Regions from separate parts of the Janthinobacterium algoris genome, predicted to be linked through region 4. Evidence: predicted binding sites of a transcription regulator. Region 4 holds the regulator's gene; each other region holds the start of a gene.
What was found. Region 4 encodes LexA, which represses DNA repair genes until DNA is damaged. Its sites were predicted from a motif close to ACTGTATNNNNATACAGT; they were not measured.
Positions count from the first base shown of each region.

Region 1: a site for LexA is predicted at 2,896-2,913, ahead of dinB (DNA polymerase IV). Genes of this name have one in related genera too.
Region 2: a site for LexA is predicted at 5,464-5,481, ahead of ACQ4W7_RS14460 (DNA topoisomerase IV subunit B). Genes of this name have one in related genera too.
Region 3: a site for LexA is predicted at 1,919-1,936, ahead of imuA (translesion DNA synthesis-associated protein ImuA). Genes of this name have one in related genera too.

Region 1 is NZ_JBNYXZ010000016.1:126,346-134,082, reverse strand. It holds gene ACQ4W7_RS22075 (TonB-dependent receptor) at 1-519, shown strand, start outside; gene ACQ4W7_RS22070 (recombination-associated protein RdgC) at 660-1,556, opposite strand; gene dinB (DNA polymerase IV) at 1,675-2,829, opposite strand; gene ACQ4W7_RS22060 (S9 family peptidase) at 3,033-5,213, shown strand; tRNA gene ACQ4W7_RS22055 (tRNA-Val) at 5,312-5,387, shown strand; tRNA gene ACQ4W7_RS22050 (tRNA-Asp) at 5,442-5,518, shown strand; tRNA gene ACQ4W7_RS22045 (tRNA-Val) at 5,736-5,811, shown strand; tRNA gene ACQ4W7_RS22040 (tRNA-Asp) at 5,869-5,945, shown strand; gene ACQ4W7_RS22035 (hypothetical protein) at 6,052-7,155, shown strand; gene ACQ4W7_RS22030 (ABC transporter ATP-binding protein) at 7,146-7,737, shown strand, end outside.
Region 2 is NZ_JBNYXZ010000008.1:257,622-265,358, reverse strand. It holds gene ACQ4W7_RS14485 (DUF4118 domain-containing protein) at 1-470, opposite strand, end outside; gene kdpC (potassium-transporting ATPase subunit KdpC) at 529-1,104, opposite strand; gene kdpB (potassium-transporting ATPase subunit KdpB) at 1,115-3,193, opposite strand; gene kdpA (potassium-transporting ATPase subunit KdpA) at 3,203-5,008, opposite strand; gene kdpF (K(+)-transporting ATPase subunit F) at 5,008-5,097, opposite strand; gene ACQ4W7_RS14460 (DNA topoisomerase IV subunit B) at 5,561-7,558, shown strand; gene ACQ4W7_RS14455 (molecular chaperone HscC) at 7,558-7,737, shown strand, end outside.
Region 3 is NZ_JBNYXZ010000001.1:392,247-399,983, reverse strand. It holds gene ACQ4W7_RS01840 (Y-family DNA polymerase) at 1-1,258, opposite strand, end outside; gene imuA (translesion DNA synthesis-associated protein ImuA) at 1,188-1,898, opposite strand; gene ACQ4W7_RS01830 (putative Na+/H+ antiporter) at 2,116-3,381, shown strand; gene ACQ4W7_RS01825 (GNAT family N-acetyltransferase) at 3,499-5,532, opposite strand; gene ACQ4W7_RS01820 (MFS transporter) at 5,616-6,830, opposite strand; gene ACQ4W7_RS01815 (extracellular catalytic domain type 1 short-chain-length polyhydroxyalkanoate depolymerase) at 7,148-7,737, opposite strand, start outside.
Region 4 is NZ_JBNYXZ010000001.1:530,909-538,645, reverse strand. It holds gene ACQ4W7_RS02470 (MBL fold metallo-hydrolase) at 1-694, shown strand, start outside; gene ACQ4W7_RS02465 (inorganic phosphate transporter) at 754-1,767, opposite strand; gene ACQ4W7_RS02460 (DUF47 domain-containing protein) at 1,807-2,433, opposite strand; gene ACQ4W7_RS02455 (replicative DNA helicase) at 2,527-3,912, opposite strand; gene rplI (50S ribosomal protein L9) at 4,059-4,514, opposite strand; gene rpsR (30S ribosomal protein S18) at 4,542-4,832, opposite strand; gene priB (primosomal replication protein N) at 4,848-5,156, opposite strand; gene rpsF (30S ribosomal protein S6) at 5,177-5,566, opposite strand; gene lexA (transcriptional repressor LexA) at 5,842-6,489, shown strand; gene ACQ4W7_RS02425 (cystathionine gamma-synthase family protein) at 6,555-7,737, opposite strand, start outside.

The DNA of each region.
Region 1 (7,737 bases), on a different contig from region 4:
AACCGCGGTATCGACTGGGACATGACGGCACGTAAGAAGTTTGATATTGGTAACTTCACGGCTAACCTGAGCGGCACCCATATGCTCAAGGCCGACTACACCGTACCAGGCACCAAGGATCAGTGGACCAACAACATGAACTACTACGGCATTTCCGATGCCGTGACGTTCCGTAACCTGATGAAGCTCAACATGAGCCTGGAATCGGGCAAGCTGACCAACACGGTCGTCGTGAGCTACCGTAATGGCTACACCGATGCTTCGGCCGAAGTGGTCAACCTGGCCACCAGCAAAAAGGAAAATATCCGTCTGCACGTGCCTTCGTACACGACGGTTGACTTCCAGGGCCGCTATGCGTACAGCAAAGCGGTGACCTTGCGCGCAGGTATCAAAAACCTGTTCGACCGTGAACCGCCGCTGTCGCTGCGCAGCTCGCGTGGTCACCAAGTTGGTTACGATCCACGCTATGCAGATCCAATGATGCGTTCGTTCTACTTCACGGCCCAGTACAAGTTCTAAGTTGACCTCGTCAACTTAGGCTGAGCCGACCAGGGGCCTTGTAAACGCAAGGCCCTTTTTTTCGTCCAAAGTTCGCCATGCCAAGCGAGGAACGAAAAAAAAGGAGCCGCAGCTCCTTTTCCGTACCTGTACGACTGCTTTTATGCAGTCGCTTCGCCGCCCAAGGCTTCGACCACATCGGCCATCAGCTTGCTCAGCTCGCCCGTCATCAGCATCACGTCGCCGTCGAAACGTTCGTCGTCGTTCTTCGTGCTCGATTCCGTTTCCTTGATCACGTCCAGCGGCTTGACGCTCTTGATGGCCAGGGACTCCGTCAGCACGAACGATATCTTGTCATTCCACGTCATGGCCAGGCGCGTGCACTGCTTGCCGGCCGCGATGTGGCGGCGCACATCGTCCGCTTCCAGGGTATGGCGCACGTAGCGCACGGTGGCCTTGCTTTCGCCCGTGGCGCGCAATTCCGTATCCATGTCGACCGTGAAGCCGGCAGGCGCATCGTCCGCTTGCAGCCATTCCGTCATCACCGCCACCGGCGAGCGCTGCACGCGCAGACTTTCCAGCGGCAGTTTATCGACGGCCTTCAACAGCAGCTTGATGACTTCATCGGCTTTTGCCGGGCTGGCGGCATCGACCACCAGCCAGCCATTGACGGGGTCGATCCACGTCCAGACGTTGCTGCGGATGCTGAAGGCGCGCGGCAGCAGCTCGTCGGCTACGCGCTCTTTCAATTCTTTCATGGCTTTCTTGCCAGGCGCAAAGCCTTGCGCTTCTTCCATCTCGGCAGCGCGGGCCTTGGCCACCTGGTTGATGACGGTCGCTGGCAACAGTTTCTTTTCCGTGCCCAGCAAGATCAGCATTTGCTTGTTGACCACGTGGACCAGACCGCCATTCGGGCGTGGCGTATCCCAGCCCTGGCGCATCAGATCCATGCTGGTCGCCGGCGTAAATTTGTTCGAGGACAAGGCCTCTTCCAGTTGTTCTGGCGTATAAGCCCATGGTGCGGGCAGGCGGTAAATCTGAAGATTCTTGAACCACATAATTTTTGTCTTCCGTTTGTTTCAGTAGTGCCAGGGGAACGCCATTCTACACTTTCGACACGGGAATGCCGTCAAAAGCGCGGACTGGCGCGATGCTTGTTATGCATGGGGAATGCCGCTACAGGGCGGGGAACAGCTCCGCCTGGGCTGGCGCCTGCCGCGTCACGCCGGCCGGATCGGACAAGGTCGAGATGCGCACGCCCAGCAGGCGGATTTTCTTTTCAAACGGCACGCGCCGCAGGCAATCGCGGCTGGCGCGCAGGATGGCGGCGGCGTCCGCCGTGGCGCTGGGCAGGGTGATGTCGCGCGTGACGGTGCTGAAATCCTCGAAGCGCAGCTTGATGCCCACCGTGCGCCCCGCCAGCGACTGTTTATCCAGGTCGCCCGCCACGCGCGTGCACAGGCTTTCCAGCTTTTCCGACAGGGTGGCGCGGTCACGCACCACCTGCAAGTCGCGCTCGAACGTCGTTTCGCGGCTGACGGACTTGGTTTCCCTGCTCGTCTGCACGGGCCGCTCATCGATGCCCAGCGCCGCCTGGCGCAGCCAGCCCGTGTACAGGTCGCCGAACTGCGTGCGCAACATGGCCAGGTCGGCTTGCGCCAGCTCGCCAATGCTGACAATGCCCAAGGCTTCCAGCTTGGCCGTGGCTTTCGGGCCGATGCCGTTGATCTTTTTTGCCGGCAAGGGCCACACGCGCGTTTCAATATCCTCGGGCGACAAAATGGTCAATCCGTCGGGTTTTTCCAGATCAGAACAGATTTTCGCCAGCAATTTGTTGGGCGCCAGGCCGATCGAGCACGACAGGCCCGTCGCTTCGAACACGGCCGCCTTCAGGCGCGCCGCCATGGCCGGCGCCTGCTCGCCGTATTCGGTCAGGTCGACATAAATTTCATCGATGCCCACGTTCTGGATGATGGGGCACAACTGGGCCACGGCTTGCTTGAAGCGGGCCGAATACTCGCGGTAAGCCTCGAAATCGGCCGGCAGCAGGATGCTGTCCGGCGCCAGCTTGGCCGCCTTCATGATGCCCATGGCGGAAAACACGCCAAACTTACGCGCCGCATAGGTCGACGTGGTGACGACGCCGCGCCCCACGTAGTCGCGCATGCGCGCAAATTGCCGGGTGCCATCTTCCTGCAGCACGGGCTGCTGCAGCCGGCCGCCGCCAATGACGACGGCTTCGCCGCGCAATTGCGGATATTTCAACAGTTCCACGGAGGCGAAGAAGGCGTCCATGTCCAGGTGGGCAATCCAGCGGCGCGCTTCAGGCAATATTGGGGCAGATAGGGTCAAAGGGGCACCTCGCGGCGGATTGGCTTGCCTTTATTGCGGCAAGATACTGTGCATGCATACAGTATTACCCGAAATGGCCCCGGATGCAAGATGAAACGAACGCGGCGCGACGGCGGCGATCAGCGGTTGCTTTTCTCAATGGCAAGATTACAATCTTGGCACAACTATTAAAAGGAGTCGTCTTGTCTATCACCCATCACGCTTCGCGCCGCCGGTCCGTCTGGTCATCCATCCTGCCGGCCCTGCTGCTATCCACGCTGGCGCCATCTGCGCTGGCCGACACTACCACCACCGTTGCCGCCACCGTCGCCACGTCCACCGCGCCGGTTGCCGGCAAGACAGCCTGGCAGGAAACGCGCCACGGCACGGTCGTCACGGACGACTACCGCTGGCTGCAAAAGAAAACCGATCCTGCCGTGATCGATTACCTGAATGCGGAAAACGCCTACACGGCCGCCGTCACGGCCCCGATCCAGCCGCTGGCCGACAAGGTGACTGCGGAAGTCAAGGGCCGCATGCAGGAAGTGGACCTGTCCGTGCCTGCGCGCCAAGGTAATTTTTACTATTACACGCGCACGGAAGCGGGCAAGCAATACCCGCTTCATTGCCGCCGTCCTGTCGGCGCCAGCGGTGCCTACGATGCGCAAGCGGTCGAAGAAATCCTGCTGGACCAGAATCAATTGGCCGAAGGCCACAAATTCTTTGCCGTGCGCGCGTTTTCCATCAGCCCGAATGAACAATTGCTGGCCTACACCACCGACACGACGGGTTTCCGCCAGTACGAGCTGCATGTCAAGGATTTGAAGACGGGCAAGTTGCTGGGCGACAGCATGCCACGCGTGACCTCGCTGGCCTGGGCGGCGGACAATGCCACCCTGATGCTGGCCCAGGAAGATGCCACCACCAAGCGCTCGGACCGCTTGTTCCGCCTGGCCCTGGGCGGCGCGCCGCAACAGGTCTACCACGAGCCGGTGGAACAGTTCGCCATCCATGTGGACCGCACGCATGACAAGCAGTTCTTCGTGCTGACCTCGGGCAGCACGGATACCACCGAAGTGCTGCTGTTGCCAACGAACAAGCCGCAAGGCAGTTTCCAGAGCGTGCTGAAACGCGAAAAAGGCCACCGCTACGTCGTCGAACACCGCGACGGCCAGCTGTATATTCTCACCAACAAGGAGGCGAAGAATTTCCGCGTCGTCAGCGCGCCGCTGTCTGCGCCGCAGCTGAAACACTGGAAGCCCGTCGTGCCGCACAACAAGGACGCCGTGATCCAGTCCATCGACGTCTTCCAGGGCTACCTGGTGGTGATGGAAAAGGCACGCGCCCTGAACCGCGCGCGCATCTACGATTTCGCGCATAAAAACTGGAAGACGGTGCAATTCGACGACCCCGTCTACCTGGCCACGTCGGTCGGCACGCCGGAGTTTTCCGCCACACAATTTCGCATGTCATACCAGTCGCCTGTCACGCCGCCCACGGTGATTGACGTCAGCATGGAGGATGGCAAGCGCACGGTGCTGAAACAGCAGGAAATCGTCGGCGGCTTTGACGGCAGCCGCTACACCACGCAGCGCTTGTGGGTGAAGGCGCGCGATGGCGTGCAAGTGCCGCTGTGGGTCGTATACAAGAAGGGCGTCAAGCTCGACGGTTCCGCACCGCTGCTGCTGTACTCGTATGGCTCGTATGGCATTTCCACGGAAGCCACTTTTTCCATCAGCCGCATCAGCCTGCTGGAGCGGGGCGTCATCTATGCGCAAGCGCATATCCGCGGCGGGACGGACATGGGCGAAGCCTGGCATGAAGACGGCATGCTGATGAAGAAGAAAAACACCTTCCATGACTTCATCGACAGCGCCGATTACCTGGTGCGCGAAAAATGGACCAGCCCGAACCGCCTGATCATCCAGGGCGGCAGCGCGGGCGGCCTCTTGATGGGTGCCGTCATCAACATGCGCCCCGACCTGTTCCACGCCGTGCACGCGGCCGTGCCGTTTGTCGACGTGATGAATACCATGATGGATGCCAGCCTGCCCCTGACGACGGGCGAATACCTGGAATGGGGCGATCCTAACCAGAAAGCGGCCTACGACTACATGCTCAGCTATTCGCCCTACGACAACATTGCGCGCAAGAACTATCCCGCCATGCTGGTGACGACGGGCCTCAACGACAGCCAGGTCATGTACTGGGAACCGGCCAAGTATGTGGCCAAGCTGCGCGCGTATAAAACGGACAGCAATCCGCTGCTGCTGAAAACGAATATGGGCGCCGGCCATGGCGGCGCTTCGGGCCGCTACAACGCCATCGCCGAGAACGCGTTTAATATGGCGTGGATGCTGTCCCAATGGAATATCACGGAATAATGTGAAAAAGCGCTTGCACAAGGATTTCCATCGTCCTATAATAGCGCCTCTTCCAGACGTGGTGACAAACGTCGGGATAGTTTTCTGAGACAAGCAACGGGTGCTTAGCTCAGTTGGTAGAGCGGCGCCCTTACAAGGCGTAGGTCGGGAGTTCGAGCCTCTCAGCACCCACCAAATCAGAAAACTGTCCAGTGCTTCATGGATCAGCAATACAGATCATACGAGCTTGGAGTGGTAGTTCAGTTGGTTAGAATACCGGCCTGTCACGTCGGGGGTCGCGGGTTCGAGTCCCGTCCGCTCCGCCAATAAAAGAAAAGCCCTTTGGTTCTCAGAACCGAAGGGCTTTTCCCATTTCAGAAGCAAAAAACACCTCAGTACTCCTCCCCTTGAACATTTTTGCGCTTTTCAGCAAAAAAACTGCTTTTAGCCCTCAAGAATAGTTGCACAAGCGGGAAAGCGCCCCCTATAATAGTGCCTCTTCCAGACGTGGTGACAAACGTCGGGATAGTTTTCTGGGTATGCGGGTGCTTAGCTCAGTTGGTAGAGCGGCGCCCTTACAAGGCGTAGGTCGGGAGTTCGAGCCTCTCAGCACCCACCACCAATACAGAAAATTGTCCAGTGCTTCATGGATCAGCAACACAGATCATACGAGCTTGGAGTGGTAGTTCAGTTGGTTAGAATACCGGCCTGTCACGTCGGGGGTCGCGGGTTCGAGTCCCGTCCGCTCCGCCAATAAAAGAAAAGCCCTTTGGTTCCCAGAACCGAAGGGCTTTTCCCATTTCAGGCCCGAAAAATGCACTAGAATCAGCGCTCCTCCTGACTCTGCAGCTCCTGCCTGATGCGCCTGCCCCACAGTCTTTCCCCTTACCTCGCCCTGCGCCTGCGCCTGGCCCATCATGCTTTGCTGCAATTTGCCGCCAGCCTGGCCAGCTCCATGGAAATTCTCGTGTTCCTGGCCGGCCCCGTCTTGCTGGGTCTACTCAGCGTCATCGCCCTGCCCGGCTTTCTCGCCGTGAGCCTGCCCTGGCCCGCCGCCCTGGGCGTGCTGAGCGCGCAAGCCCTGCTGACCTGCCTGCCCGCCTGGCTGCTGCGCAAGCGGCTGCTGCCGGCCCCCATCGCCGCCTGGCTACGCCAGCTGCCCTTGCCGACGCGCTTGCGCTGGCAAGCCGATGTAGCCGTGGCCGGCTTGCTGATGCTGCCGCTGGGCCTCGCTTATGCCGTCTCGGCCGCCATCTGGCTGGTGCAGTCGCCGCCCTGGCTGCGCCCGATTGTCGCGCCTGGCATCGCCGCCACCATCGCCGCCTGGCTGCTGGCCTGGCTGCTGACGACGCTCATCGTGACGCAGCGCCTGCGCGCGCCACGCCCCGCACAAAGGGCGCGCCCGCCAACGATGAGCGCCTATGTGCCGCAACGGCCGCGCTGGCGCACCGTGTTCCTGTGGCGCCAGCTGTTCTGGCTGCCGTTCTGGCGTAACGACAATGTGATTGGCATCCAGCAAAGCGTGCTGCTGGCCACTGCTGGCGCCAGTATGCTGGCCTGGCTGCTGCGTGCGCCCCTGGTGCCCGCACCGCTGCTCGGTTTACTGGCCAGCGCCAGCCTGATCATTGTGACGGACCGCGGCGACAAGGCCGTGCGCGAGCAGATCGCCGTGCTGCGCCCTTCGCTGAACGCCTGGCCCCTGGCCAGCACTGCCTTGACACGCCTGGCCTGCGCCGCGAGCCTGCTGCCACCGTTTGCCGTGCTGCTGGCAGGCGCTGTCTTACTGTACAACATCCACCCCGCCTCCTTGCAGCAGCGCGTCACCAGCGTGTATGCCCTCACCGCCAGCGCGGCCCTGCTGGCCATCGTCGGCTTGCCCCGCCTCAAGGCGCGCGGGCGCGTCGTCCTCGTCGTCTTGTCCATCCTTGCCGTGAGCGCTATCGGAAGCGAATTATGGAATTGAATATCCCCTCTCCTGTCCTGCAGATCCAGCACCTCGATTTTCACTTTGCCACGCACAGCGTCTTCCGGGGCTGCAATCTGCAATTCGGCCCCGGCATCACCTGGCTGCGCGGCGCGAACGGGGCCGGCAAGACGACCTTGCTGAAACTGGCGGGTGGCGCCCTGCTGCCCGCGCGCGGCGCCATCCGTCTGGATGACGTCGACAGCGGCTGCATGCCGCTGGCGTACCGCGCACTGGCCTTCTATTGCGACGGCGACGCGCCCGCCCTGCCCTGGCTGCAGGTGCATGAATGGCTCGACTTGCACCTGGCACTGTACCCGGGCAGCGACCAATCCCTGCTGAACGACGAGCTGAAGGCGTTTGCCATGACGTCCACCTTGCAGCAAAGCATCACCGCCCTCTCGCTGGGCCAGCACAAAAAACTGCAACTGGCGCTGGCCCTGGCCTTGCCCGTGCGCCTGCTGCTGATCGATGAACCATTCAATGGCCTCGACGCGGCCGCCATGGCGCATCTGCGCGCGCGCCTGGCCGACCCGCTTCGCCTGGCGCGCCAATGCATCGTGCTGACCAGCCACCTGGCGC
Region 2 (7,737 bases), on a different contig from region 4:
TCGTTCAGGCTTTCCAGGTGCTGCACATTCACGGTCGACAGCACGTCAATACCGGCCGCCAGCAATTCCTCGACATCCTGCCAGCGCTTCGGATGGCGCGAACCGGCCACGTTCGAGTGGGCCAGTTCATCCATCAGTATCAGCGGCGGCGCCCGCCGCAGCGCTTCGTCCAGGTCGAACTCGAACAAGGTCTTGCCCCGGTATTCGATGGCCTTCAGGGGGAGCAGCGGCAAGCCGTCAAGCTGGGCCGCCGTATCCTGGCGCCCATGCGTCTCCACCACGCCCACCAGCAGATCCTGGCCATCGGCCAGCAATTTGCGGGCGGCGGCCAGCATCGCATAGGTCTTGCCGACGCCGGCCGAGGCGCCGAAGTAAATGCGCAGCCGGCCGCGCGCGGCTTTCTTTTCCTGCGCCTGCACTTGCGCCAGCAGGGCATCTGGGTCGGGGCGTTGGCTGTCGTTGGGGAGCATGGGCATCTTTTAATATTAAAACCAGGGGCAAAACCGGCGGCTCTGCCCCTGCATCATCTTACTTCGCGGCTGCATCGAGCGCCAGATTCAGTTCCAGCACATTCACCCGTGGTTCGCCGAAAAAGCCGATATACGCGGTTTTCTGCACCTTGGCGATGGCGTTTTCTACCTGCGCCAGCGGCACTGCGCGCACGCGGGCCACGCGCGGCGCCTGGTACAAGGCTGCCGCCAGGCTGATTTCCGGGTCCAAGCCGCTGCTCGACGCCGTCACCAGGTCAACGGGAATGGCGCGCGTATTGCCGGGATCAGCTTCCTTCAGGGCGGCGATGCGCGCCTTGACAGCGTCCACCAGTGCCGGATTGCTCGGTCCCTGATTCGAGCCGCCCGAACCGGCGCCATTGTTGGCCATCGGCGCGGTGGCCGATGGCCGGCCCCAGAAATACTTGGGCGAGGTGAAGGACTGGCCAATCAGCATCGAGCCGACAGGTTTGCCGCCACGCTCGACGATGCTGCCATTGACTTCATCGTTGAAGGCCAGCTGCCCGATGCCGGCCGTGGCAAACGGATAGACGACGCCGCAGATCACGGTCAGCGCGGCAAACAGGACCAGGGCGGGACGTACGATAGTGCTCATGATGGTTCCTTTAGACTAAATTGAGTGCGGACAGCAGCATGTCGATCAGCTTGATCCCGATGAAAGGCAGGATGATGCCGCCCAGGCCGTAGATCAGCAGATTGCGACGCAGCAGGCTGGCCGCGCCGATGGCCCGGTATTGCACGCCTTTTAACGCCAGCGGGATCAGCACGACGATGATCAAGGCATTGAAGATCACGGCCGACATGATGGCCGACGCGGGGCTGGCCAGGTGCATGATGTCAAGCGCCTTCAGTTGCGGATAGGTGCCCACAAACGCCGCCGGGATGATGGCGAAGTACTTGGCGATGTCGTTCGAAATCGAGAACGTCGTCAGCGAACCGCGCGTCATCAGCATCTGCTTGCCGATTTCAACGATTTCCAGCAGCTTGGTCGGATTCGAATCCAGGTCGACCATATTGCCAGCCTCTTTTGCCGCCTGCGTGCCCGAGTTCATGGCCACGGCCACGTCGGCCTGCGCCAGGGCGGGGGCATCATTGGTGCCGTCGCCAGTCATGGCCACCAGGCGGCCTTCGGACTGATAGCTGCGAATCAGCTTGAGCTTGTCTTCCGGCGTCGCTTCGGCAAGAAAATCGTCCACGCCAGCCTCGGCGGCGATGGCCGCAGCCGTCAGCTTGTTGTCGCCCGTGATCATGACGGTCTTGATGCCCATACGGCGCAATTCCGCAAAACGCTCCTTGATGCCGCCCTTGACGATATCCTTCAGTTCCACGACACCCATGACGCGGCCGTCGTCGACCACCACCAGCGGCGTGCTGCCGCGACGCGCAATATCGTCGACGGCGCGCGACACCTCAACCGGATACGGCTGGCCCAGCGCTTCCACAAACTTTTTCATGGAATCGGCCGCACCCTTGCGCAACTGGCGTACCTGCTGTTCGCCAGGAATGTCCACGCCGCTCATGCGCGTTTGCGCCGTGAAGGGCACGAAGGTGGCGTGCAGGCTGGCCATCTCGCGTTCGCGGATATTGAACTTCTGCTTGGCCAGCACGACGATGCTGCGCCCTTCCGGCGTTTCATCGGCCAGCGAGGCCAGTTGCGCCGCGTCGGCCAACTGCTGCTCCGTCACACCGGGAGCAGGTACAAAACTTGACGCCTGGCGATTACCCAGAGTGATGGTGCCCGTTTTATCGAGCAACAGCACGTCCACGTCGCCCGCCGCTTCCACGGCGCGGCCCGAGGTGGCGATCACATTGGCTTGCATCATGCGGCTCATGCCGGCCACGCCGATGGCCGACAGCAGGCCGCCAATAGTGGTCGGAATCAGGCACACCAGCAGCGCGATCAGCACGGTGATGGTGACGGGCGTGCCGCTGCCGGCCGCCGCCACGGAAAACAGCGAGTACGGCAGCAAGGTTACGGTGACGATCAGGAAGACGATCGACAGGGCCACGAGCAAAATCGTCAGGGCGATTTCATTCGGCGTCTTCTGGCGCTTGGCGCCTTCGACCATAGCGATCATGCGGTCGATGAAGGCTTCGCCAGGGTTGACGGAAACGCGCACCAGCAGCCAGTCCGACAGCACGCGGGTGCCGCCCGTGACGGCGGAAAAGTCGCCGCCCGACTCGCGGATGACGGGCGCCGATTCGCCCGTGATGGCGCTCTCGTCGACGGAGGCCACGCCGGCCGTCACTTCGCCATCGGCAGGAATGACGTCACCCGCCTCGACCAGCACCGTCATGCCCTTGCGCAAGTCGGTCGCCGGCGTGGGCAGCCAGGAGGTGCCGTACTTCGGCGTTTGCATTTTCTTTGCCATCACCGTCTGCTTCAGGGCGCGCAAGGAAGCCGCCTGGGCCTTGCTGCGGCCTTCAGCCAGCGCTTCGGCGAAGTTCGCAAACAGCACGGTAAACCACAGCCACACGGAGACGGAGACGATGAAGCCGAACGGCGCTTCACCCTGGCCGTTCAGGGCCTGTATGGCCAGCAGGGTCGTGATGATGCTGCCGACATAGACGACGAACATCACGGGGCTGCGCCACTGCGTGCGGGGGTCGAGTTTTTTGAACGCATCGACGATGGCAGGGCCAATCAATGCGGAATCGAACAAGGTCAGGCTTGTGCGTGACATGGTAGCCTCTTATTTTGTGAAAAGTTGCAGGTGTTCGACGATCGGGCCCAAGGCCAGCGCGGGAACGTAATTGAGCACGCCAACCAGCACCACCACGCCAATCAGCAAGCCGATGAACATGGGGCCGTGCGTGGGCATGGTGCCGGCATTGGCCGACAGGCGCTGCTTGGCCGCCAGCGAACCGGCCACTGCCAGCACGGGCACGATCACGCCGAAACGGCCGAACCACATGGCGATCGCCAGCATCACGTTGTAGAACGGCGTGTTGGCGGACAGCCCGGCAAACGCGCTGCCGTTGTTGTTGGCCGCCGACGTGAAGGCATACAGAATCTCCGAGAAGCCGTGCGCGCCCGGATTGGCCACGCCGATCTTGCCCGGTTCGACCATCACGGCGATCGCAGTGCCCGTCAATACCAGGGCTGGCGTCACCAGGATGGCCAGCGACACCATCTTCATTTCATAGGCCTGGATTTTCTTGCCCAGGTATTCAGGCGTGCGCCCTATCATCAGGCCGGCGATGAAGACGGCCAGAATGGCGAACATCAGCATGCCGTACAGGCCCGTGCCCACACCGCCGAACACCACTTCGCCGAATTGCATCAGCAGCAGCGGCACCATGCCACCCAGGGGCATGTAGGAGTCGTGCATGGAATTGACGGCGCCGCAGGATGCCGCCGTCGTCACTGCCGCGAACAGGGTCGAGGAGCTGATGCCGAAGCGCGTTTCCTTGCCTTCCATATTGCCGCCCGATTGCAGACTGCTGGCCTGCTGATCCACACCCAGTGCCTGCAGGTTCGGATTGGCTTGCTGCTCGGCGCTCATCACGCCGGCCGTCATGACGACAAAGATCATGGTCATCGCGGCCAGCACGGCCCAGCCCTGGCGCAGGTCACCGACCATGCGGCCAAAGGTGAAACACAGGCCGGCGGGAATGATGAAAATGGCCAGCATCTGCAGGAAGTTCGACAGCACCGTAGGATTCTCAAATGGATGCGCGGAATTGGCATTGAAAAAGCCGCCGCCATTCGTGCCCAGCAACTTGATCGATTCCTGCGAAGCGACGGGGCCCATGGCGAGCGTCTGCGTGGTCGCCACTTGCGCTTCCATTACGGGTTTACCGGCGGCATCCAGCACGGGCTGGCCATCGGCCGTCATTTTCGGCGTTTCATACGCCACCTGATCGATCAGCGTCACTTCCTTGTAGGCGGAAAAATTCTGGATCATGCCTTCGCCCATGAAGACGACGGAGAGGGCCAGCGACAGCGGCAGCAGGATGTACAGCGTGGAGCGCACCAGGTCAACCCAGAAATTGCCGATCGATTTGCCCGAACGCGAGGCGAAACCGCGCACCAGCGCGAAGATCACGGCGATGCCGGTGGCCGCCGAAAAGAAGTTCTGGCATGCCATGCCCAGCATCTGGGTCAGGTAGCTCATGGTCTGCTCGCCGCCGTAGCCCTGCCAGTTGGTATTGGCGACGAAGCTGACGGTGGTATTGAACGAGGAATCGGGGCTGACGGCGCCCAGACCCTGTGGATTGAGGGGCAAGAAGCCCTGCAGGCGCTGCAGGCCGTACACAAAGACGGCGCCCACGGTATTAAAGACGATCAGGGCGATGGCGTAGCTTTTCCAGCCCATGGCCTTGTCGGCAGGAAGGCCGGACCAGCGGTACAGCAGGTTTTCCAGCTTTTGCAGCCAGCCCAGGCCGCGCACGGGGCCATCGCCGGCCACCTTGGCCATATACAGGCCCAGCGGATAGCCGGCGGCCAGCAGTACGGCCAAAAAGGCCACCAACAACAATATCGATTGCGTCGTCATCACAGTTCCTCCGCCTTCAGCAGCGCCACCAGCAGGTACACGAGCAGGCCAGCCGAGACCACGGCGCCAAGCACATAAAACGCGTTCATTTGACGCTCCCTAATTTGTCGCAGGCGACGGCAAAGCCGGCCGCCACGACGAAAAAAACGGCAATCAAGCCGAGATACACGATATCCATTCCCACCCTCATTCAGGTTTGTTTTGATAGTGAGCAGATTAGCCAAAAGGGTCTAAAAAATTCGTAAAGACTGGAGAGGTGCTTGTAAACAAGATGTAAAAACAGGGGCTTTGCCGCATAAAATCGTCCACAATTGGCGCAAAACCACGCGCGCGGCGCACTGTTGTTGCCCTGGAGTAGCGCTATTGCTCGCTGGACAAGATAGAATGCGCGAGCGTCCGCACAAGGACGCCATGCCTGCCGCACTGCCCTCTCCCAGTGACGCTGGACGGAATATACTGTATATTTATACAGCTATCGCCGCCGTTGTCACTGCGCCCTGCAGTGCCATGGCCTGGCGTTCCAACCACTGTCTTTACTTAGCTTGAACACGTATGGCCACTAAAAAACCAGCATCCGACTACAGCGAATCATCCATCCGTGTCCTGAAAGGACTGGAACCCGTCAAGCAGCGCCCGGGGATGTACACCCGCACTGAAAATCCGCTGCACATCATTCAGGAAGTGATCGACAATGCCTCCGACGAGGCGCTGGGCGGTCATTGCACGCATATCGCCGTTACGCAAAACACGGATGGCAGCATCACCGTCGAAGACAACGGTCGCGGCATTCCCGTCGGCCTGCATCCGGAAGAAGGCGTGCCGACGGTGGAAATCGTGTTTACACGGCTGCACGCGGGCGGCAAGTTCGACAAGGGTTCGGGCGGCGCCTACGCATTCTCGGGCGGCTTGCACGGTGTCGGCGTGTCCGTCACCAATGCGCTGTCGACGCGCCTGGAAATCACCGTCTGGCGCAAGGAAAGCGATGGCAACGGCTTGCACCACATGGTGTTTGCGAATGGCGACGTGATCGAGCCCCTGAGTTCCCGCCCCGCCCCGCGCGACGGCAAGAAGTCGGGCACGCGCGTGACCGCCTGGCCCGATGCGAAGTATTTTGATTCGCCGAATATCTCGCAAACCGAGCTGCAGCGCCTGCTGCGCTCGAAAGCCGTGCTGCTGCCCGGCGTGACCGTCACGCTGACCAACGCCAAGACGGGCGATACGCAAACCTGGCAGTACGCGGAAGGCTTGCGCGGCTACCTGACCGAATCGCTGGCGCAGGTATCGAATGGCGAAACCCTGATTCCCCTGTTCGAAGGCGCGCAATACGCGGGTCCGGACTCGGAAGGATTTGCCGAAGGCGAAGGTGCGGCCTGGGTGGTGGCGTGGACGGAAGAAGGCGCCATCGTGCGCGAATCGTATGTCAACCTGATTCCCACCTCGAATGGCGGCACGCATGAATCGGGCTTGCGCGACGGCCTGTTTGGCGCAGTGAAAAACTTCGTCGAGATGCACTCGCTGCTGCCGAAAGGTGTGAAACTGCTGCCGGAAGACGTCTTTGCGCGCGCTTCCTTCGTGCTGTCGGCCAAGGTGCTGGACCCGCAATTCCAGGGCCAGATCAAGGAACGCCTGAACTCGCGCGACGCCGTGCGCCTGGTCTCGACCTTCACCAAGCCGCCGCTGGAACTGTGGCTGAACCAGCACGTCGACTACGGCAAGAAGCTGGCCGAACTGGTCATCAAGCAGGCGCAATCGCGCCAGCGCTCGCTGCAAAAAGTGGAAAAGAAAAAATCCTCGGGCGTCGCCGTCCTTCCCGGCAAACTGACGGACTGCGAATCGTCGGACATCACGCGCAATGAACTGTTCCTCGTCGAGGGCGACTCGGCGGGCGGTTCGGCCAAGATGGGCCGCGACAAGGAATTCCAGGCCATCCTGCCCCTGCGCGGCAAAGTCTTGAACTCGTGGGAGACGGACCGCGACCGCCTGTTTGCGAATAACGAGATCCACGATATTGCGGTAGCCATCGGCGTCGATCCGCACAGCGTGGGCGACTCGCCCGACCTGTCCGGCCTGCGCTACGGCAAGATCTGCATCCTGTCGGATGCGGACGTGGACGGCTCGCACATCCAGGTGCTGCTGCTGACGCTCTTCTTCAAGCACTTCCCGGCCCTGATCAACAAGGGACACATCTGCATCGCCCGTCCGCCACTTTACCGCGTAGACGCGCCGGCGCGCGGCAAGAAGCCGATGCAGAAAATCTACGCACTCGACGACGGCGAGCTGGTCGCGATCGAGGACAAGCTGCGCAAGGAAGGCGTGAAACAGGGCGCCTGGTCGATCTCGCGCTTCAAGGGCCTGGGCGAGATGAACGCCGAACAGTTGTGGGAAACGACGATGAACCCGGACACGCGCCGTTTGCTGCCCGTGACCCTGGGCGAAATCGACCACATGACTTCCTCCGCCCGCTTCAATATGTTGATGGGCAAGGGCGAAGCGGCAGGACGCCGCGCCTGGATCGAGGAACACGGCAATGAGGCGGAGGCGGATATCTGATGATCATCGGTATCGACCTGGGCACCACCAACAGCCTGGTCGCCATCTGGCGCGACGGCAAGGCTTGCATCATCCCGAACGCGCTGGGCGAACACCTGACGCCATCGTGCGTGAGCATCGACGACGACGGCAGCGTGCTGGTGGGCCGCGCCGCGCGCGAGCGCCTGCAGACGCACCCG
Region 3 (7,737 bases), 140 kb from region 4:
GCGCCAGCAGCCAGCCGGGACGGGGCATGCCGGGCAAACCGGGCGGCAAGTCCGGCAGCGCGCTTTTGCCGACGACCTTGCCCGGCAGCGGCAGCCACTGGTTGGCCGCTTCGGGGCGGTAATCGGCGCGTGGTGCTGCCTGCAAGACATTCTCGGCGCCCAGGCGCGCCACCAGCAATTCCATCAGGCGCTGGCGCTCCTGCGGCGTGCCGCCCGGTTCGGGAAACAGGCTCTCGCTGGGCGGCGCCATGGGCTGCACCTGCAGCGCTTCCAGGGTCAGGCCGATCACGGGCGCATCCAACACTAGCTGCGCCAGACGCTCCTTGAGCAAACGCAACAAATGCTCGTCGCGCCAGACGGCCTCGCCTAGCGCCAGCTCGATGACGGTGGGCGGGCGCGCCACCCTGCCCCGCTCGTGCGCCAGCAGCAGTTGTATGCGCTCGACGGCGAATTGCCGCGCGCACAGCCAGCCCGTCATTTGCTGCAGCAGGCGGCGCGCGCCGAACAGTAAGGCGTCCGCATGCTCCACGCGATCGAACAATTCCAGGCTGGCGCGGAAGGTGGGCGGAGCTTCGAGCCACACGAACAATTCCGTGCTGTGGCCATGCGCATCGTCGAGCATATCCAGCAAGGCCACGCCGCAACGGCGCTGCAAACCGGGCCGGGGCAACTGGCGCAACTGCCCCAGAGTGCGGCAACCGATACCTTCGAACCAGTCGAGATAGGGGCGCGCGGGCGGCAGCAAGGTGCACGGCAGGCGGTCGAGGCGGCGCACGAGACTATCCATGCCTAGCACGCGGCCCCGGCGCGTACCGGCGCGCGCCAGCAGCCAGGCACCGCGCGCCGTGGGCGCGCACGACAGCTGTACCGTGTAGCCCAGCGCGCGCAAACTGGCCGCAATCTGCCGGCACAGGGCGCGCACGCCGCCGAACAGGCGCAAGCTGGCGCCCGCGTCGACCAGCAGGGTTGCTTCCTCGCCCTGCGCCACCAGCGGCGAGTATTGCAGCAGCGCCAGCCCCACCGCTTGCAGGGCTTGCGCTTCCAGATCCAGCGAGCGCTCGTGCAGGCGCGCCTGCGGCGCCAGCATCAGCGCGCCCGCGCGGCGCATGCCCGGCCGGATGCCGGCCGCCCGCGCCAGCGGCGACAGGGCCATCACTTGCTCCTGCTCCAGCACCGCGCCCAGCTGATCAGCCGACCAGCGCGGGCAAAACACTTCGAGCGGGAGCCGGGGCAGGCACAGGCCGATCCAGAGTCGCATGGCGTAGCAATAATGAAGGGGGTTGCAAAGGCAAGAACAGGGGCGCGTCGCGCTGCGGCCCGCGGCGCTTGATGAAGCCGATCTCGATGCCGCCGGCGGCCGGGCGCACGGACAGGCGCAGCGGCGCCGGCGACGCATCCTGCGCGCCGTGCAGCGGGCGCAGCATGCAAAACAGGGTATTGCCGCCTTGCGCGGCCAGGTGCAGCCGGCGCAGGCTGTCGCCGCGCACGTGCGACTGCCAGAACAGCAAGGCGCCGCAACTGCCGCTGCGCAAGATGTTTTCCGCCGCCCACAAGGCATCCTTGCTGCCGGCGCTCTTCAGCCACAGCAGCTGCGACGGCGCCAGACCCTGCGCAGCCAGGGCCAGCGCCTGCGGCGGATGGGGCGGCTGCAACAGCACGATGGGCAAGCCCGGCAGCTGCGCCAGCGCGGGCGCCAGCAGACGCAATTCACCGCTGCCCGGCTGCTGCACCAGCAGATCGATGAGGCTACCGCTGGGCCAGCCGCCGCCCGGTAGTTGCGCGGACAAGACGGCAAAACCCGTGTCCAGGCAGCGTGCGGCGCCCTGCCCCAGCTGCGATGCGCGCCACAGGGACGGGTGCAAGGCTTCCGGCGAGGCCATCAATTGGGAATGTTGCATAGTTAGTTATGAGGATAAATACTGTATGCATATACAGTACTATTCAGTCCCTCTTTTGGCAAGGCTTATCTGCGTATTATCTGCCTGTCACCACCGCAGGGGCCGTCCCGCCATGTCCGAAAAACCCCGTTTCTGGCATCGATTGCTGTACCATAAGCACTCTCCTTACCGCCTGGCAACACACCAGTCGGCTCCCTCCGTCCATAAGGAAACGCATTTGACCACCATCCAACTCATCAGCGCGATCATCTTCGGCCTTGCGCTCATCCACACCTTCACCGCCAAGTCGTTTGAAACCCTGGCGCAGCGCCATCCCCGCCATGCAGGCCTGCTGCATCTGTTGGGCGAAGTGGAAGTCGTGTTCGGCTTCTGGGCCTTCATTTTGATCATCATCATGGCCTTTGTCTCGGGCAGCGAGGCGGCCATCGAGTATGCCGAATCGCGCCAGTACACGGAACCGCTGTTCGTCTTTGTCGTCATGGTGGTGGCCGCCTCGCGCCCCGTGCTCGACGCCGTGCAGCGCCTGCTCAAAGGGGTGGCGCGCGTGATGCCGCTGCGCACGGAACTGGCCCTCGTCTGGCTGGGCCTGGCGCTCGTGCCCCTGACGGGCTCGATGATCACGGAACCGGCCGCCATGACCCTGGCCGCGCTGATGCTGGCGCCGCAAATCTTCCGCCCGGGCATCCCCGAATGGCTGAAATACGGCGCGCTGGGCGTGCTGTTCGTCAACGTTTCCATCGGCGGCACCCTGACCTCATACGCGGCGCCGCCCGTGCTGATGGTGGCCGCCACGTGGAACTGGGACAGCGCTTTCATGGCCAGCCATTTCGGATGGAAAGCCGCCATCGCCGTGCTGGTCAATGCCACGGGCGTGAGCATATTGCTACGCAAATATCTGCATAGCAACACGTCCGATATCAAGCCGAAAGCCGGCGAGGTGGAACCGCCGAAAGTGCCGCTGGCCATCAGCCTCGTGCACATGATCGTGCTGGGCGGCGTGGTGGCCCTGGCGCACCATCCCGTGCTGTTCTTCGGCTTGTTCTTGTTCTTTCTCGGCTTTGTGCAGGCGTATGAGCGCTATCAGAGCCCGCTGATCCTGAAAGAGGGCTTGCTGGTCGGCTTCTTCCTTGGCGGCCTGGTGGTGCTGGGCGGCATGCAGCAATGGTGGCTGCAGCCCATCGTCTCGAGCCTGAAGCCGCTGGCCCTGTTCTTCGGCGCGCTGGGCTTGACGGCGATCACCGACAATGCGGCCCTGACTTACCTGGGCTCGCTGATCGTCGGCATGACGGACGAAGCGAAATACATGCTGGTGGCCGGCGCCGTGGCCGGCGGCGGCCTGACCGTTATCGCCAACGCGCCGAACCCGGCCGGCGTATCCCTGCTGCGCCGCGGCTTCAAGGATGAATCGATCGGCGCTGTCGGCCTGCTGGCAGGCGCCCTGCTGCCGACGGCCGTGGCGGCCCTGGCCTTCCTGGCCCTGTAAGCATCTTCATGGGGCGGCTGCCGGCCGCCCCTGCTACCCCTCAGTTTCCCTCCTCGGTTTCCCTCCTCGGTTTCCCCCTCAGTTTCCTTCCTCAGTTTCCTTCCTCAGTTTCCTTCCTCAGTTTCCTTCATACACGAGAAAGTGCAGGCGGTCATAGAACAGGCTGTAGGCATAGTCGAACGTGCCCACGCTGCGAAAACCCTTGTGCAGATACACTTGCAGCGCTTCGCTCTTTTCCCACACCGTCAAGGTGATGCGCGCACAGCCCTTGCGGCTGGCCAGGTCGCGGATTTCATGGAACATCTGCCGGAACAGGCCCTGGCCCCGATATTTCTCGTCGATGGCCAGGCTGCTGACGAAACAGTCGTCGGCGCGCGCATGCGCAAGCACGAATGCATCATAGGCATCGTCGAGCGCCTTCATGTCATCGCGGTAATACGAGACGGCGCCGCAAGCCTGGAACTCGTCCATCGTCGCGGCCGTGAAGAAGCCGATGAAGCGCCCGTCCTCGTCATGCAAACCGTGGATGTGCGCCAGGTAGGGGTCGATATTCTGCCGCCGCTGCAATTCGACGAACTGCAAATTGAGTTTATTGCCAAACGAGCAGTATTCGAGGTAACTGGTGGCAAACAGCAGCTTCGCCATGCGGTTCTTCGTCTCATCGCCCAGCAGTTCGCCCGCCACCAGCTTGAGCGGCGCATGCGACAGCAAGCCCGCCTGCACCTCGTCGCCGGACGGAGCGGCATCGCCGACGGCCGGCATGCGGCTGCCGTGGCGGCCCACGGTGGGACGCCAGAAATTGCCCGCGGCAATATGCTGCGAACGGTGGGCCAGCAGGTAGCGGCAAAAGACGGCATTCACGCGGTCCAGTTGCGGGTCGTCCGACAGCACCGAATAATAGTGGAAGTGATCGATGTCCGCCCGCAGCTGAGCCGCATACGCCATGCGCGGTACTTCCTCGATGTCGAACACATCAACAATGTTGACCAGGCGCAAAGGATCGTCGAGTTGCCAATCGATTTCATCGAGCCGCGCCACGCAGCGCGCATACGCGCGCCGCTCCTCGTCGCTGAGGGGAATGTGTATATCGGTAATGATATCGTCCAGCAAACGCATGCCGCGGATGCCGCCCGCCACCGCTTCCCGCGCGCCGTCATACAGCACACAATAGCGCTGGTAAAACTCGGCATGGCTGAGCAGGGTCACGCCCAGGTTTTTCTTCCATTCGGCATAGAACTGGCCGAACAGCTGCGCCTCGAATTGCGGGCAGGAACGGGGGATTTCCCCGTCGATGCGCGCATAAGCGAGATTCACATTACGCTGAATCACCCGCAGCGCGGCATCGTTCTTCTTGGCGATCAGCATGCCCGTTTCATCGAGAAACAGATTCATCCAGCTGACATGCTGGCGCTCTTCGCCGTCACCCTCCTTGTGCTGGAAATAATCGGGCACTTCCGGCTTCATCAGGAAAATCGTCGCCGGATTATGCGGGATCGTATCGACATCCATATACATGCCGCCGTATTCACACATGATGAGGATGCGGAAATAATCGGACAAGGTGGCGAAGTAGCGCTGCGTATGCAGGGTATCGAGTATGTCGAAGCGGGCCGGCGCAAAGTCCAGCGCCAGCGCGCGCAGCGAGTTGATATGCAGTGTCGTGCCGCCGATGGCATAGCGGCCTATCGTATAGCGCCCGGCGCCGCCCGTGGGGCTGAAACGCGCATCATGGCGCAATTGCTGCGCATCCCAGGCCCACAGGATGGAGACATACGGCGCGCCGCCATTCTGCCGCACCTCTTCCAGCGCCGCGCCCCACTGCTGGATCGCTTCAAAGGCGATGGCCGGCAACGGCCCGCCCATCCAGATGCGGTGCAGATAACGCTCGTCATCGCCCAGCGCCTGCGTGGGGATGCAACTGAGCGAGGAACAGCTTGCGGCATTGAAATGCGTAAAATTGGCGGCGACGAAGCTGCGCAGGGCGGCGGTGCCCGCCTGGTGCTCCACGGCCAGTTGTTCCAGATCGCTGCCGGCCGGGCGGACATCGGCCAGGGTGATGTAATCGAGTTTCAGCCGGTGGATGCGAAACTCGTACTCCAGGTTGAAAATCTTTGCTTGTTCGTGTTTCGAGGCCAGGTCATCTATTTTCATGGGCGCACCATCTTCCGCAGGAGAGTGTCAGTAAACGTCGCAGGAGGTAAAACAAGGTCGAGAACATGCGCATCGTTGCGCCATCAGTGCCGGGCCAGCCGCACCTCGCTTTCCCGGCGCCCCGCCATGCCCCGCGTAAACAGCAGCAGGCAGGCGGCGATGACCACGATGACGGGGATATTCAGCAGCGCATACGTTTCCAGCGCGTAGCCGAAGCGCTGGCACAGCACGTTGTACAGCTGCAGCCAGGCCGACAAATAAATGCAGTACAGCAAGCTCATGGCGGCCGTCGTCAATGTCATCGATTCCTTGCTGGCCGTGAGCGCGCTGCGGATCAGGGCGCCATTGAACAGGCCGAAGCCGATGGAATAGACAAACATGCAAGCGGCAAACACATCGACGTGATGGCGGCCCGCGCCGGCGCCCAGCATGCCGGCGGCCGCGATCAGACCGCCCAGGCGCAGCAGATGCACGAGTGGGAAATCCTGCCGCAGGCGCTGGATAGCGATGCTGCTGAGCACAAAACCGGACAAAATCACGCATTGCAGGGCGATATAGGTGGCATAGGAGGCGCCCATCTCCTGCAGCACGAAGAGGGGCGAAAAGCCGATCCAGGCCGTCAGGGGCACGGTGGCCAGCCCTGCCGTAAACATGCCGAACATGAAGCGCCGGTTGCTGAAAATGGCCGCATAGCTGCGCACAATGGCGCGGCCATCCAGACGCGGCTGTGTCGGCGCAGCGCGCGGCATGGTCTTGAACAGGCCCAGCAAGGACAGCAGCGCCAGCAGGCCGGAAAGGAAAAAGACGTAGCGCCAGTCCAGCCGGCTGATGATGGCGCTGCCGAGGATGGGGCCGGCCAGGGGCGCGAGGATGGTGGTGCTCGATAAGATGCTGCTGAGCTTGACGGCCGCCATGTCATCGAACAGTTCATGGATCATGGCATAGCCGACAAAGATGAAGCAGCAGCCCATGCCCTGGATGAAACGCAAGGTGATAAATTGCTCGATCGAGGCGGCAAACGGCACCGCCAGCGTGGCCAGCAGGAACAAGGCATTGCCAGTCAGCACAAGTTTGCGCTTGCCGATGGTGTCGGCCAGCGGACCCAGGAAAATCTGCAGCGAGCTGCCGCCCAGCAGATACAGGCTCAGGGACAAGGGAACGAACTTTTTCTCCGCCTGGAACTCGTCGACGATGCCCAGCATCGCCGGCATGATCATGTCGTTCGACAGATAGATATTCAGTTCAAAGACGAGGAAAAACGCAAAAAACCACAACAACTGCCTGGACTTGATGGACATGGCGCGTTCCGTAACGTGGGTGGCTGCCGTCAGTGCATGTCTACCGTCGGGGCATGGGACGGCGGACACGATACACACTGAAAACGTGTACCAATTGTATACCAGTTAGTATTTTTAGCGCCTATTTTTGTGATTTTTAAATACCGAAGCAATACCACCCATGAGAAATCGAGGGTAGGCCGGCATTCGGTGGCGGAGTTGAAAAGGGCGCGACAGGCGCGCTGGCGCGGCCGAGCGGCGGCACGGCCAGCGCTGCGGGGAAGGGAAGAACGATGCGTACCAGTGCCTGCCGCGCCGTTGCGGCGCGGCACGGTGGCTTATCGGCGGTGGTGGCTGGCGAAGAAATCGAGCAGCATCTTGCTGGCGTCGGGCTTTGCCTTGTCGTTGAACGGCAGGCTGGCGTCGCCACCGCTCCACGCGTGTTCAAGGTGCTCGACCTGCGCCACGCGCAGCAGCACATCCTTGCCCACCTGATAATCGTGCAAGGCATACGCATGCGCCGGGTTGCGTCCGCTCGCCGCACCGCCAGGCAGACGCTGCGCCGTCACCAGCGTATCGGCTGGCATGCGGTTGACGCGCACGCTCTGGCGCACCAGTTGCGTCTGGTTAATGGGCCGCACCACCTTGTCGGCCTGCCCTTGCAGCAGGATGGTGGGCAGGCGGGGAAACGCGGGCTGGCGCGCCAGCACTTCATCGATGGCCACATCGGCACGGGCGGCAGCGCCATGCTGCATCACGCCCAGCGCGCCGATCAGGTTATGCCCGGCGCCAAACACGGGTCCGGAATGCAGGCCCAGCGCGGCAAACAAATGAGGATGGTTCAGGGCCACGATATGCGCCATGCCGGCACCGGCGGAAATGCCGCAGATATAGATGCGCGCGCGGTCGATCGCATAGCGGGCCGCCA
Region 4 (7,737 bases):
CAGTCACTGGGACCACATCCATGGCCTGCCCATGTTTTCGCCCCTGTTCGTGGCCGGCAACCGCATGCGCCTGCACGGCGCCCACGATGCAGCCGCCGGACGCGGCATCGAGCACGTGATGGCGGTGCAGCTGCAAAACAGCTATTTTCCTGTCAGCGAAGCGGCCATGGCGGCCTGCATCGAGTACCGCACGCTGCTGCCCGGCGAAGCCGTCGAGGTGGGTGGAGCGCGCGTGCGCGGCGCGGAAATGAATCACCCTGTCGTCAACCTGGGCTACCGCATCGACTGCGGCGGCGCCTCGCTGTTTTTCAGCGGCGACCATGAACCGTTCTACAACCTGCATCCGCCTTGCCATGTGGACCATGCGGCCTGCACTGCGCGCAATGCGCAGCGCCAGGCCGGCATCGACGCCATGGTCGCCGGCGTCGATGCACTGATCATGGATTGCTCGTACACGCGCGAGGAATACCCGGGCAAGCAGGGCTGGGGCCACGGCACCTTCGACGCCGCCTTCGACCTGGCCCTGCGCTGCGGCGCGCGGCGCCTGTACTGCACCCACCACGAGCCGACCCGCAGCGACGAGCAACTCGAAGCCGTGTTTGCCGACGTGATGGGCCGTTACGCGGGCAGTCTGGCTGGCTTGCAGGTGTTCCTCGCCTACGAGGGACTGACGGTAGAACTGGCCGGCACATAAAAAAAAAGGAACCTTGCGGTTCCTTTTTTATACATGCGCCCAGTTGGCCCAAGGCCACCTTACATGATGTGGTGGCCAATCCACCAGGCAACCGCCGCCACGAAAGCGGAGGCAGGAATCGTGAAGATCCAGGCCCAGACGATGTTGCCGGCCACGCCCCAGCGCACGGCCGACATTTTTTGTGCCGAGCCGACGCCGACGATGGCGCCCGTAATGGTGTGCGTGGTCGAGACGGGAATGCCCAGCGCCGTCGAGACGAACAGAGTGATCGCGCCACCCGTTTCAGCGCAGAAGCCGCCTACGGGTTTCAACTTGGTGATCTTCTGGCCCATGGTCTTGACGATGCGCCAGCCGCCGAACAGCGTACCGAAGCTGATGGCCGTGTAGCACGAGATAATGACCCACAGCGGCGGCATGGCATCGGCTGCGTTCGAGTAGCCGGCGGCGATCAGCAGCATCCAGATGATGCCGATGGTCTTTTGCGCATCGTTGCCGCCGTGGCCCAGACTATAGGCCGCGGCCGATACCAGTTGCAAACGGCGGAACCACTTGTCGACCTTGCGCGGCGTTGAACGCACAAAAATCCACGACACCAGCAACATCATGATCGAGCCAAACACAAAGCCCAGTACCGGTGCGATCACGATGAAGGCCACCGTTTTCCACAGCCCGGCCGCGACCAGCGCGCCGGTGCCCGACTTGGCGACGGCGGCGCCCACCAGGCCGCCGATCAGGGCGTGCGAGGACGACGAGGGAATGCCGTAGTACCAGGTAAACAAATTCCAGAAGATGGCGCCCATCAGCGCGCCGAAGATCACGTACTGGTCAATCACTGCCGGGTCTATCGTGCCCTTGCCCACCGTGGCGGCCACGGTCAGTTGGTGAAACACGAAAATGGCAACGAAGTTGAACGTGGCGGCCATGGCAACCGCAGCCTGCGGTTTCAATACGCCCGTCGAGACCACCGTGGCGATCGCGTTGGCGGCATCGTGGAAGCCGTTCATGAAGTCAAACAGCAGCGCAAGGACGATCAACAGGCCTAGCACGTAGATGCTGATTTGTATGGTCATTATAGTTTCTTTTCTGATTCTGGTTCAGGACAGGCCCAACGCTTACGCGTTTTCGACGATGATGCCTTCGATAATATTGGACACATCTTCGCAACGGTCGGTCACGGTTTCCAGAATTTCGTAGATCGCTTTCATCTTGATCAGGTTGCGCACGTCCGGTTCGTCGCGGAACAGTTTGGACATGGCGGCGCGCATCACGTGGTCGGCGTCCGATTCCAGGCGGTCGATCTCTTCGCAGATGGCGACGATCTTGCGTGAGTTGTCCATGTTGTGCAGCATGGCGACGGCGTCGCGCACTTTTTCGGTACAGGCCAGCACCAGTTCGGCCAGGCGCTTGGCTTCCGGCGTGACGGCTTTCAGGTCGTACAGCGAGACGGTTTGCGCCGCATCTTCCAGCAGGTCGAGGATGTCGTCCTGGCGCGTGATCAGCTGATGGATGTCGTCGCGGTCGATCGGCGTGATGAAGGTCTTGTGCAGCATTTCCACGGTGGCGTAGGTGACTTTGTCCGCCTGTTTCTCGATGCTTTCGATCGCATGCACGCGGTTTTCCAGGTCGTCGAAATTGGTCATCAGGCCGAGCATTTCTTTAGCGCCTTTGACGCACAGTTCCGCGTGCTGGTTAAACAATTCAAAAAACTTGCCCTCAGTGGGCATCAAGCGTCCAAACATGTCATTCTCCGTTAAGCATTGAGTCGTGTTATTTACTACAGAAAGCCGCCCCGTATGAGGGGGCGGCCAATGGAAGTTCAGTGCTGCTGAGTCTTAATCGCCTTGGTAAAGCGCCAGGCCACCACTGTAATTGCCAAATTTGGTGTACTGCCCCATGAAGGTGAGGCGAATGCTGCCGATCGGACCGTTACGCTGTTTGCCGATGATGATTTCGGCCGTCCCCTTGTCTGGCGAGTCGGGGTTATACACCTCGTCACGGTAAATGAACAGGATCACGTCGGCATCCTGCTCAATAGCGCCCGATTCGCGCAAGTCCGACATCACGGGGCGCTTGTTCGGGCGTTGCTCCAGCGAGCGGTTCAGCTGTGACAGCGCGATCACGGGACAACCGAGTTCTTTCGCCAGCCCTTTCAAGCCCCGCGAAATCTCGGAAATCTCCGTGGCGCGGTTATCGCCTGGGGAATTGGCCGACATCAGCTGCAAGTAATCGACGATGATCAGGCCCAGCTTGCCACACTGACGCGACAAACGGCGCGAGCGGGCGCGCAATTCGATCGAGTTGAGCGCCGGCGTTTCATCGATGTACAACTGCGCGTCGTTCATCTTCTGGATCGCATTCGTCAGGCGTGGCCAGTCCTCATCGTTCAGGCGGCCCGTGCGCAGGCGGTGCTGGTCGAGCTGCCCGACGGAGCCGAGCATACGCATGGCCAGCTGGGCGCCGCCCATCTCCATCGAGAACACGGCCACGGGCAAGCCGCTGTCGATGGCCACGTTTTCGCCGATGTTCACGGAAAACGCCGTCTTGCCCATCGAAGGACGGCCCGCCACGATCACCAGGTCGCCCGGCTGCAGACCGGAAGTCATGCGGTCCAGGTCAATGAAACCGGTGGGCACGCCCGTGATTTCACTCTGGTTGTCGCGGCTGTACAGCTCGTCAATACGCTCGACTACCTGCGTCAGCAGGGGCTGGATGGCGGTCCAGCCTTGGGCGCCGCGCGCGCCTTCTTCGGCGATGGCGAAAATCTTCGACTCGGCCTCGTCAAGCATCTGCTTGACTTCCTTGCCTTGCGGGCTGAAGGCCGTACCGGAAATATCGTCGGCGACGGTGATGAGTTTGCGCAGCACGCCGCGGTCGCGCACGATCTCGGCGTAGCGCCGGATGTTCGCGGCCGATGGCGTGTTTTGCGCCATGGCGTTAAGGTAAGCGAGTCCGCCCACATCATCGGCCTTGCCGAGCTGGGTCAGGGTTTCAAAAACAGTAATGACATCGGCTGGCCTGGAGCCGTTAATCATCTTGACGATTTGCTCGAAGATGATCCGATGGTCATAGCGATAGAAATCCTCCGCATGCATGAAGTCGGCGATGCGGTCATACGCGGCATTGTCGCGCAGCAGACCACCGATAACGGATTGTTCTGCTTCGATCGAATGCGGCGGAATACGGAGGGAATCCAGTTGCGGATCAGAGGGGGCGTTCATGGCGCGAATTATACCCGCTTCGGCGTGCTGGCAAAAATAAAGGGCTGAAATTGAGTGAAAAAAAAGGCCAAAAAAAAGCCGGGCGAACCCGGCTTTTCATTGTGCTTGACAGTACGGTAGCGCTTGCAGGCCAGGCCCGCAGACGATTACGCGTTCGCGTCTGGAACGACAGCGATCACAACTTCCACGACCACGTCGGTGTGCAGAGCAACCGAAACGTTGTGCTCGCCAACGATCTTCAGCGGGCCGGTAGGCATGCGGATTTGTGCTTTTTCAACAGCAAAACCTTGCTTGGTCAGCGCTTCAGCGATGTCGAAGTTGGTGACGGAACCGAACAGACGGCCATCAACACCAGCTTTTTGAGCAACTTGAACGGTCAGGCCGCTCAGTTTTTCGCCCTGGGCTTGCGATGCGGCCAGTTTGGCGGCAGCAGCTTTTTCCAGTTCGGCGCGCTTGACTTCGAATTCAGCCACAGCGGTTGCCGTAGCACGACGTGCCAGGCGTTGCGGGATCAGGAAGTTACGTGCGTAACCGTCTTTGACTTTGACGACTTCGCCGAGGTTGCCGACGTTAACAACTTTTTCTAACAGAATGATTTGCATAGTTCTTCTCCAGGAATATCTGACCGATTAAGCGTGGTGCAGATCGGTGTATGGCAGCAGCGCGAGGAAGCGAGCGCGCTTGATTGCGGTGTCAACTTGGCGCTGGTAGTGCGCTTTGGTACCGGTCAGGCGTGCTGGCATGATCTTGCCGTTTTCTTGGACGAAGTCTTTCAGCGTGTCGACGTCTTTGTAGTCGACTTGCTCAACGTGAGCTGCGGTGAAGCGGCAGAACTTCTTGCGTTTGAACAACGGATTTTGCTGTTTGCGTTTTTCTTTAAGCTTGAGCTTATTTTTGTCGAACTTTTTACCGAATGCCATATCAGGCTCCTGTATCTAAAATGCGCTAGTCAAAGTGACTGCACTAAAATCAATGATGTGAAACACCAAACTCTTGCTGTTGCGGCTCTTCCTGGCCAGGAAACCCGTGAACTGATAGACCCCGCCCAAGCTTGCCTGGCTGAACCGGCCTGAAATTTCGCCAGCGGCTAGCGCGGCAACATCAAACTCGGTCAAACGGGCAATCCCTGCTTCCATCTGCTGCGAACTGTGCTGCAATACTGCATTCACAATCGGCAGCCCTGCCGGGGTATAGCGCAATATTTCGCGCTCGGCAATGATGGCGGTGACTTGTAGCTGGTTCAGCGCACGATCCTGGTCAAGAATTAAGCTGCTGCGGCTACTGGAGCGGCTGCTGGTGCTTCGGTGCGGTGGCTTTTGGCCGCGTCTTCGCGTTGTACCGATTTCATCATCGGCGAAGGAGCTGTTTCAGCTTTCTTCATTTTAACGGTCAGGTGACGCAACACGGCATCATTGAATTTGAATGCTGTTTCCAACTCGACCAGGGTCTCGTTGTCGCATTCGATGTTCAGGCAGATGTAGTGTGCTTTAGGCAGCTTTTGGATCGAGTAAGCCATTTGACGGCGGCCCCAATCTTCCACGCGGTGAACCGAACCGCCGCGGGTGGTTACGCTGGCTTTGTAGCGTTCGATCATCGCGGGCACTTGCTCGCTTTGGTCCGGATGGACGATAAAGACTATTTCATAATGACGCATGCAAACTCCTTCAGGTCGGATTAATAATCGCCCACCCCGGCGTCAAGACGGGTGTGGGAAGGTCAGCCGAAGATTATAACCGCCTTTTGCAAACGTTTCAATCATTCTTCAACAAGCGGCCCATGCGCGGGGCCGGCCAGACGCTTTTTCCTGTGCATTCCAGTATTTCACACGAAATTCGCGCAAATAACAGAAATCCCCTTGCATCTCGGGCGATACTGTACAAAAATACAGTCTGTTCATATAGACAGCATTTTAGTATGCACCCACCGCTCATGATCAAGCTGACAGCACGACAAGAACAAATCCTGAACCTGATCAAGGACGCGATTGAAAATACGGGTTTCCCTCCTACCCGTGCTGAAATCGCCAATGAATTGGGTTTCAAATCGGCCAATGCGGCCGAAGAGCATTTGCAAGCCCTGGCCCGCAAGGGCGCCATCGAGATTTCGCCTGGTACCTCGCGCGGCATCCGCCTGATCGGTACGGCGGCGAATGCGTCCGCCGACATGCTGCCCTCGAAGGTGCCGGCAGCACTGCTGTTGTCGCTGCCGCTGATCGGCCGCGTGGCTGCCGGCTCGCCCATCCTGGCACAGGAAAACCTGGAAGCGAGCTACAACGTGGACCCGGCCCTGTTTTCGGCCAAGCCCGACTTCCTGCTGAAGGTGCGCGGCTGGTCCATGCGCGACGCCGGCATCATGGATGGCGATTTATTGGCCGTCAAGAAAGTCGACAGCGCCAAGAATGGCCAGATCGTCGTCGCCCGCATCGGCGACGAAGTCACCGTCAAGCGCTACAAGAAAACGGGTTCCGTCATCGAACTGCTGCCGGAAAACCCCGACTTCAAGGTCATTACCGTGTCGCCGGAAGATGAATTCGCACTGGAAGGTTTAGCGGTAGGACTGATGCGCAGCTGGCATTAAACGCACAAGCTAAAAAGGGCCGCAACAGCATGACTGTGGCGGCCCTTTTTTATTGCCCAGGCGTTTTATGCGTCCAGGGCACTACGGAAATCCTCGAGCAAATCCGCCTCATCCTCGATACCCACCGACACGCGGATCAGCGACTCGGCGATGCCCATGCTGGCGCGCCGCTCTGCGCCCATCTCGTAAAAGATCGTGTGGGCGACGGGAATGACCAGGGTGCGCGTGTCGCCGAGGTTGCTCGCTGGAATGGCCAGGTTCAGGCGGTTCAGGAAATCGAAGCAGTCAATGCCGTCTGTCAGCTCAAAGCTGAACAGGGAACCATAGCTGCGAAACAAGTCCGTCGCCAGCGCGTGCTGCGGGTGCGACGCCAAGCCCGGGTAATGCACGGCAGCCACGCGCGGGTCGGCGGCCAGCATGGTGGCCAGCGCCAGGGCGTTCGAGCAGGTGCGGTCCATGCGCAAGGCCATGGTTTCCGCGCCGACGGCGATATGGTGCGCCGCTTCCGGTCCCAGCGAAGCGCCGAAGTCGCGCAAGGCCTTAGCGCGGATTTGCGCGATGCCCCACTGCGCGGGCGCCGCCTTCTTGTAGTTTTCAAAGATATTCGGGTACCGCGTCCAGTCGAACACGCCCGTGTCCGTCAAGCTGCCTCCCAACGCATTGCCGTGGCCGCCGATGGATTTCGTCAACGCATTGACCACCAGCCCCGCGCCCACCGCTTTCGGGCGGAACAGGTACGGCGTCGTCATCGTATTGTCGACGATATACAAGATGCCACGTTCCTTGCACAGCGCGCCAATCTTCGCCAGGTCGGCGATCTGCGTGCGCGGATTGGCGATGGTTTCCACGAACACGATGCGCGTGGCCGGCGTGATGGCGGCGGCCACGTTGGCCACATCGGTGGCATCGACAAACGACACGCCGATGCCCTGCCCCGTCACCGTTTGCCACAGGCTGTTGGTATTGCCAAACAAAAAGGCCGACGACACCACATGGTCGCCCGCGCGCAGCAAGGATTGCACCACGGCGCCGATGGCGCCCATGCCGGTGGCGAAGCACAAGGTCGCCACGCCGTCTTCCATCTTGTTGACCTTGTCTTCCAGCGCCGAAACCGTCGGGTTGCCCTGGCGGCCATAGCGAAAACCCGGCTCCTTGCCCTGGAATACGGAAGCGAGCTGGCGCGCATCGCCATAGCCAAAAGCGACGGAATTGTGCACGGGCTTGTGCAGGGAGCCATGCTCGATGCCC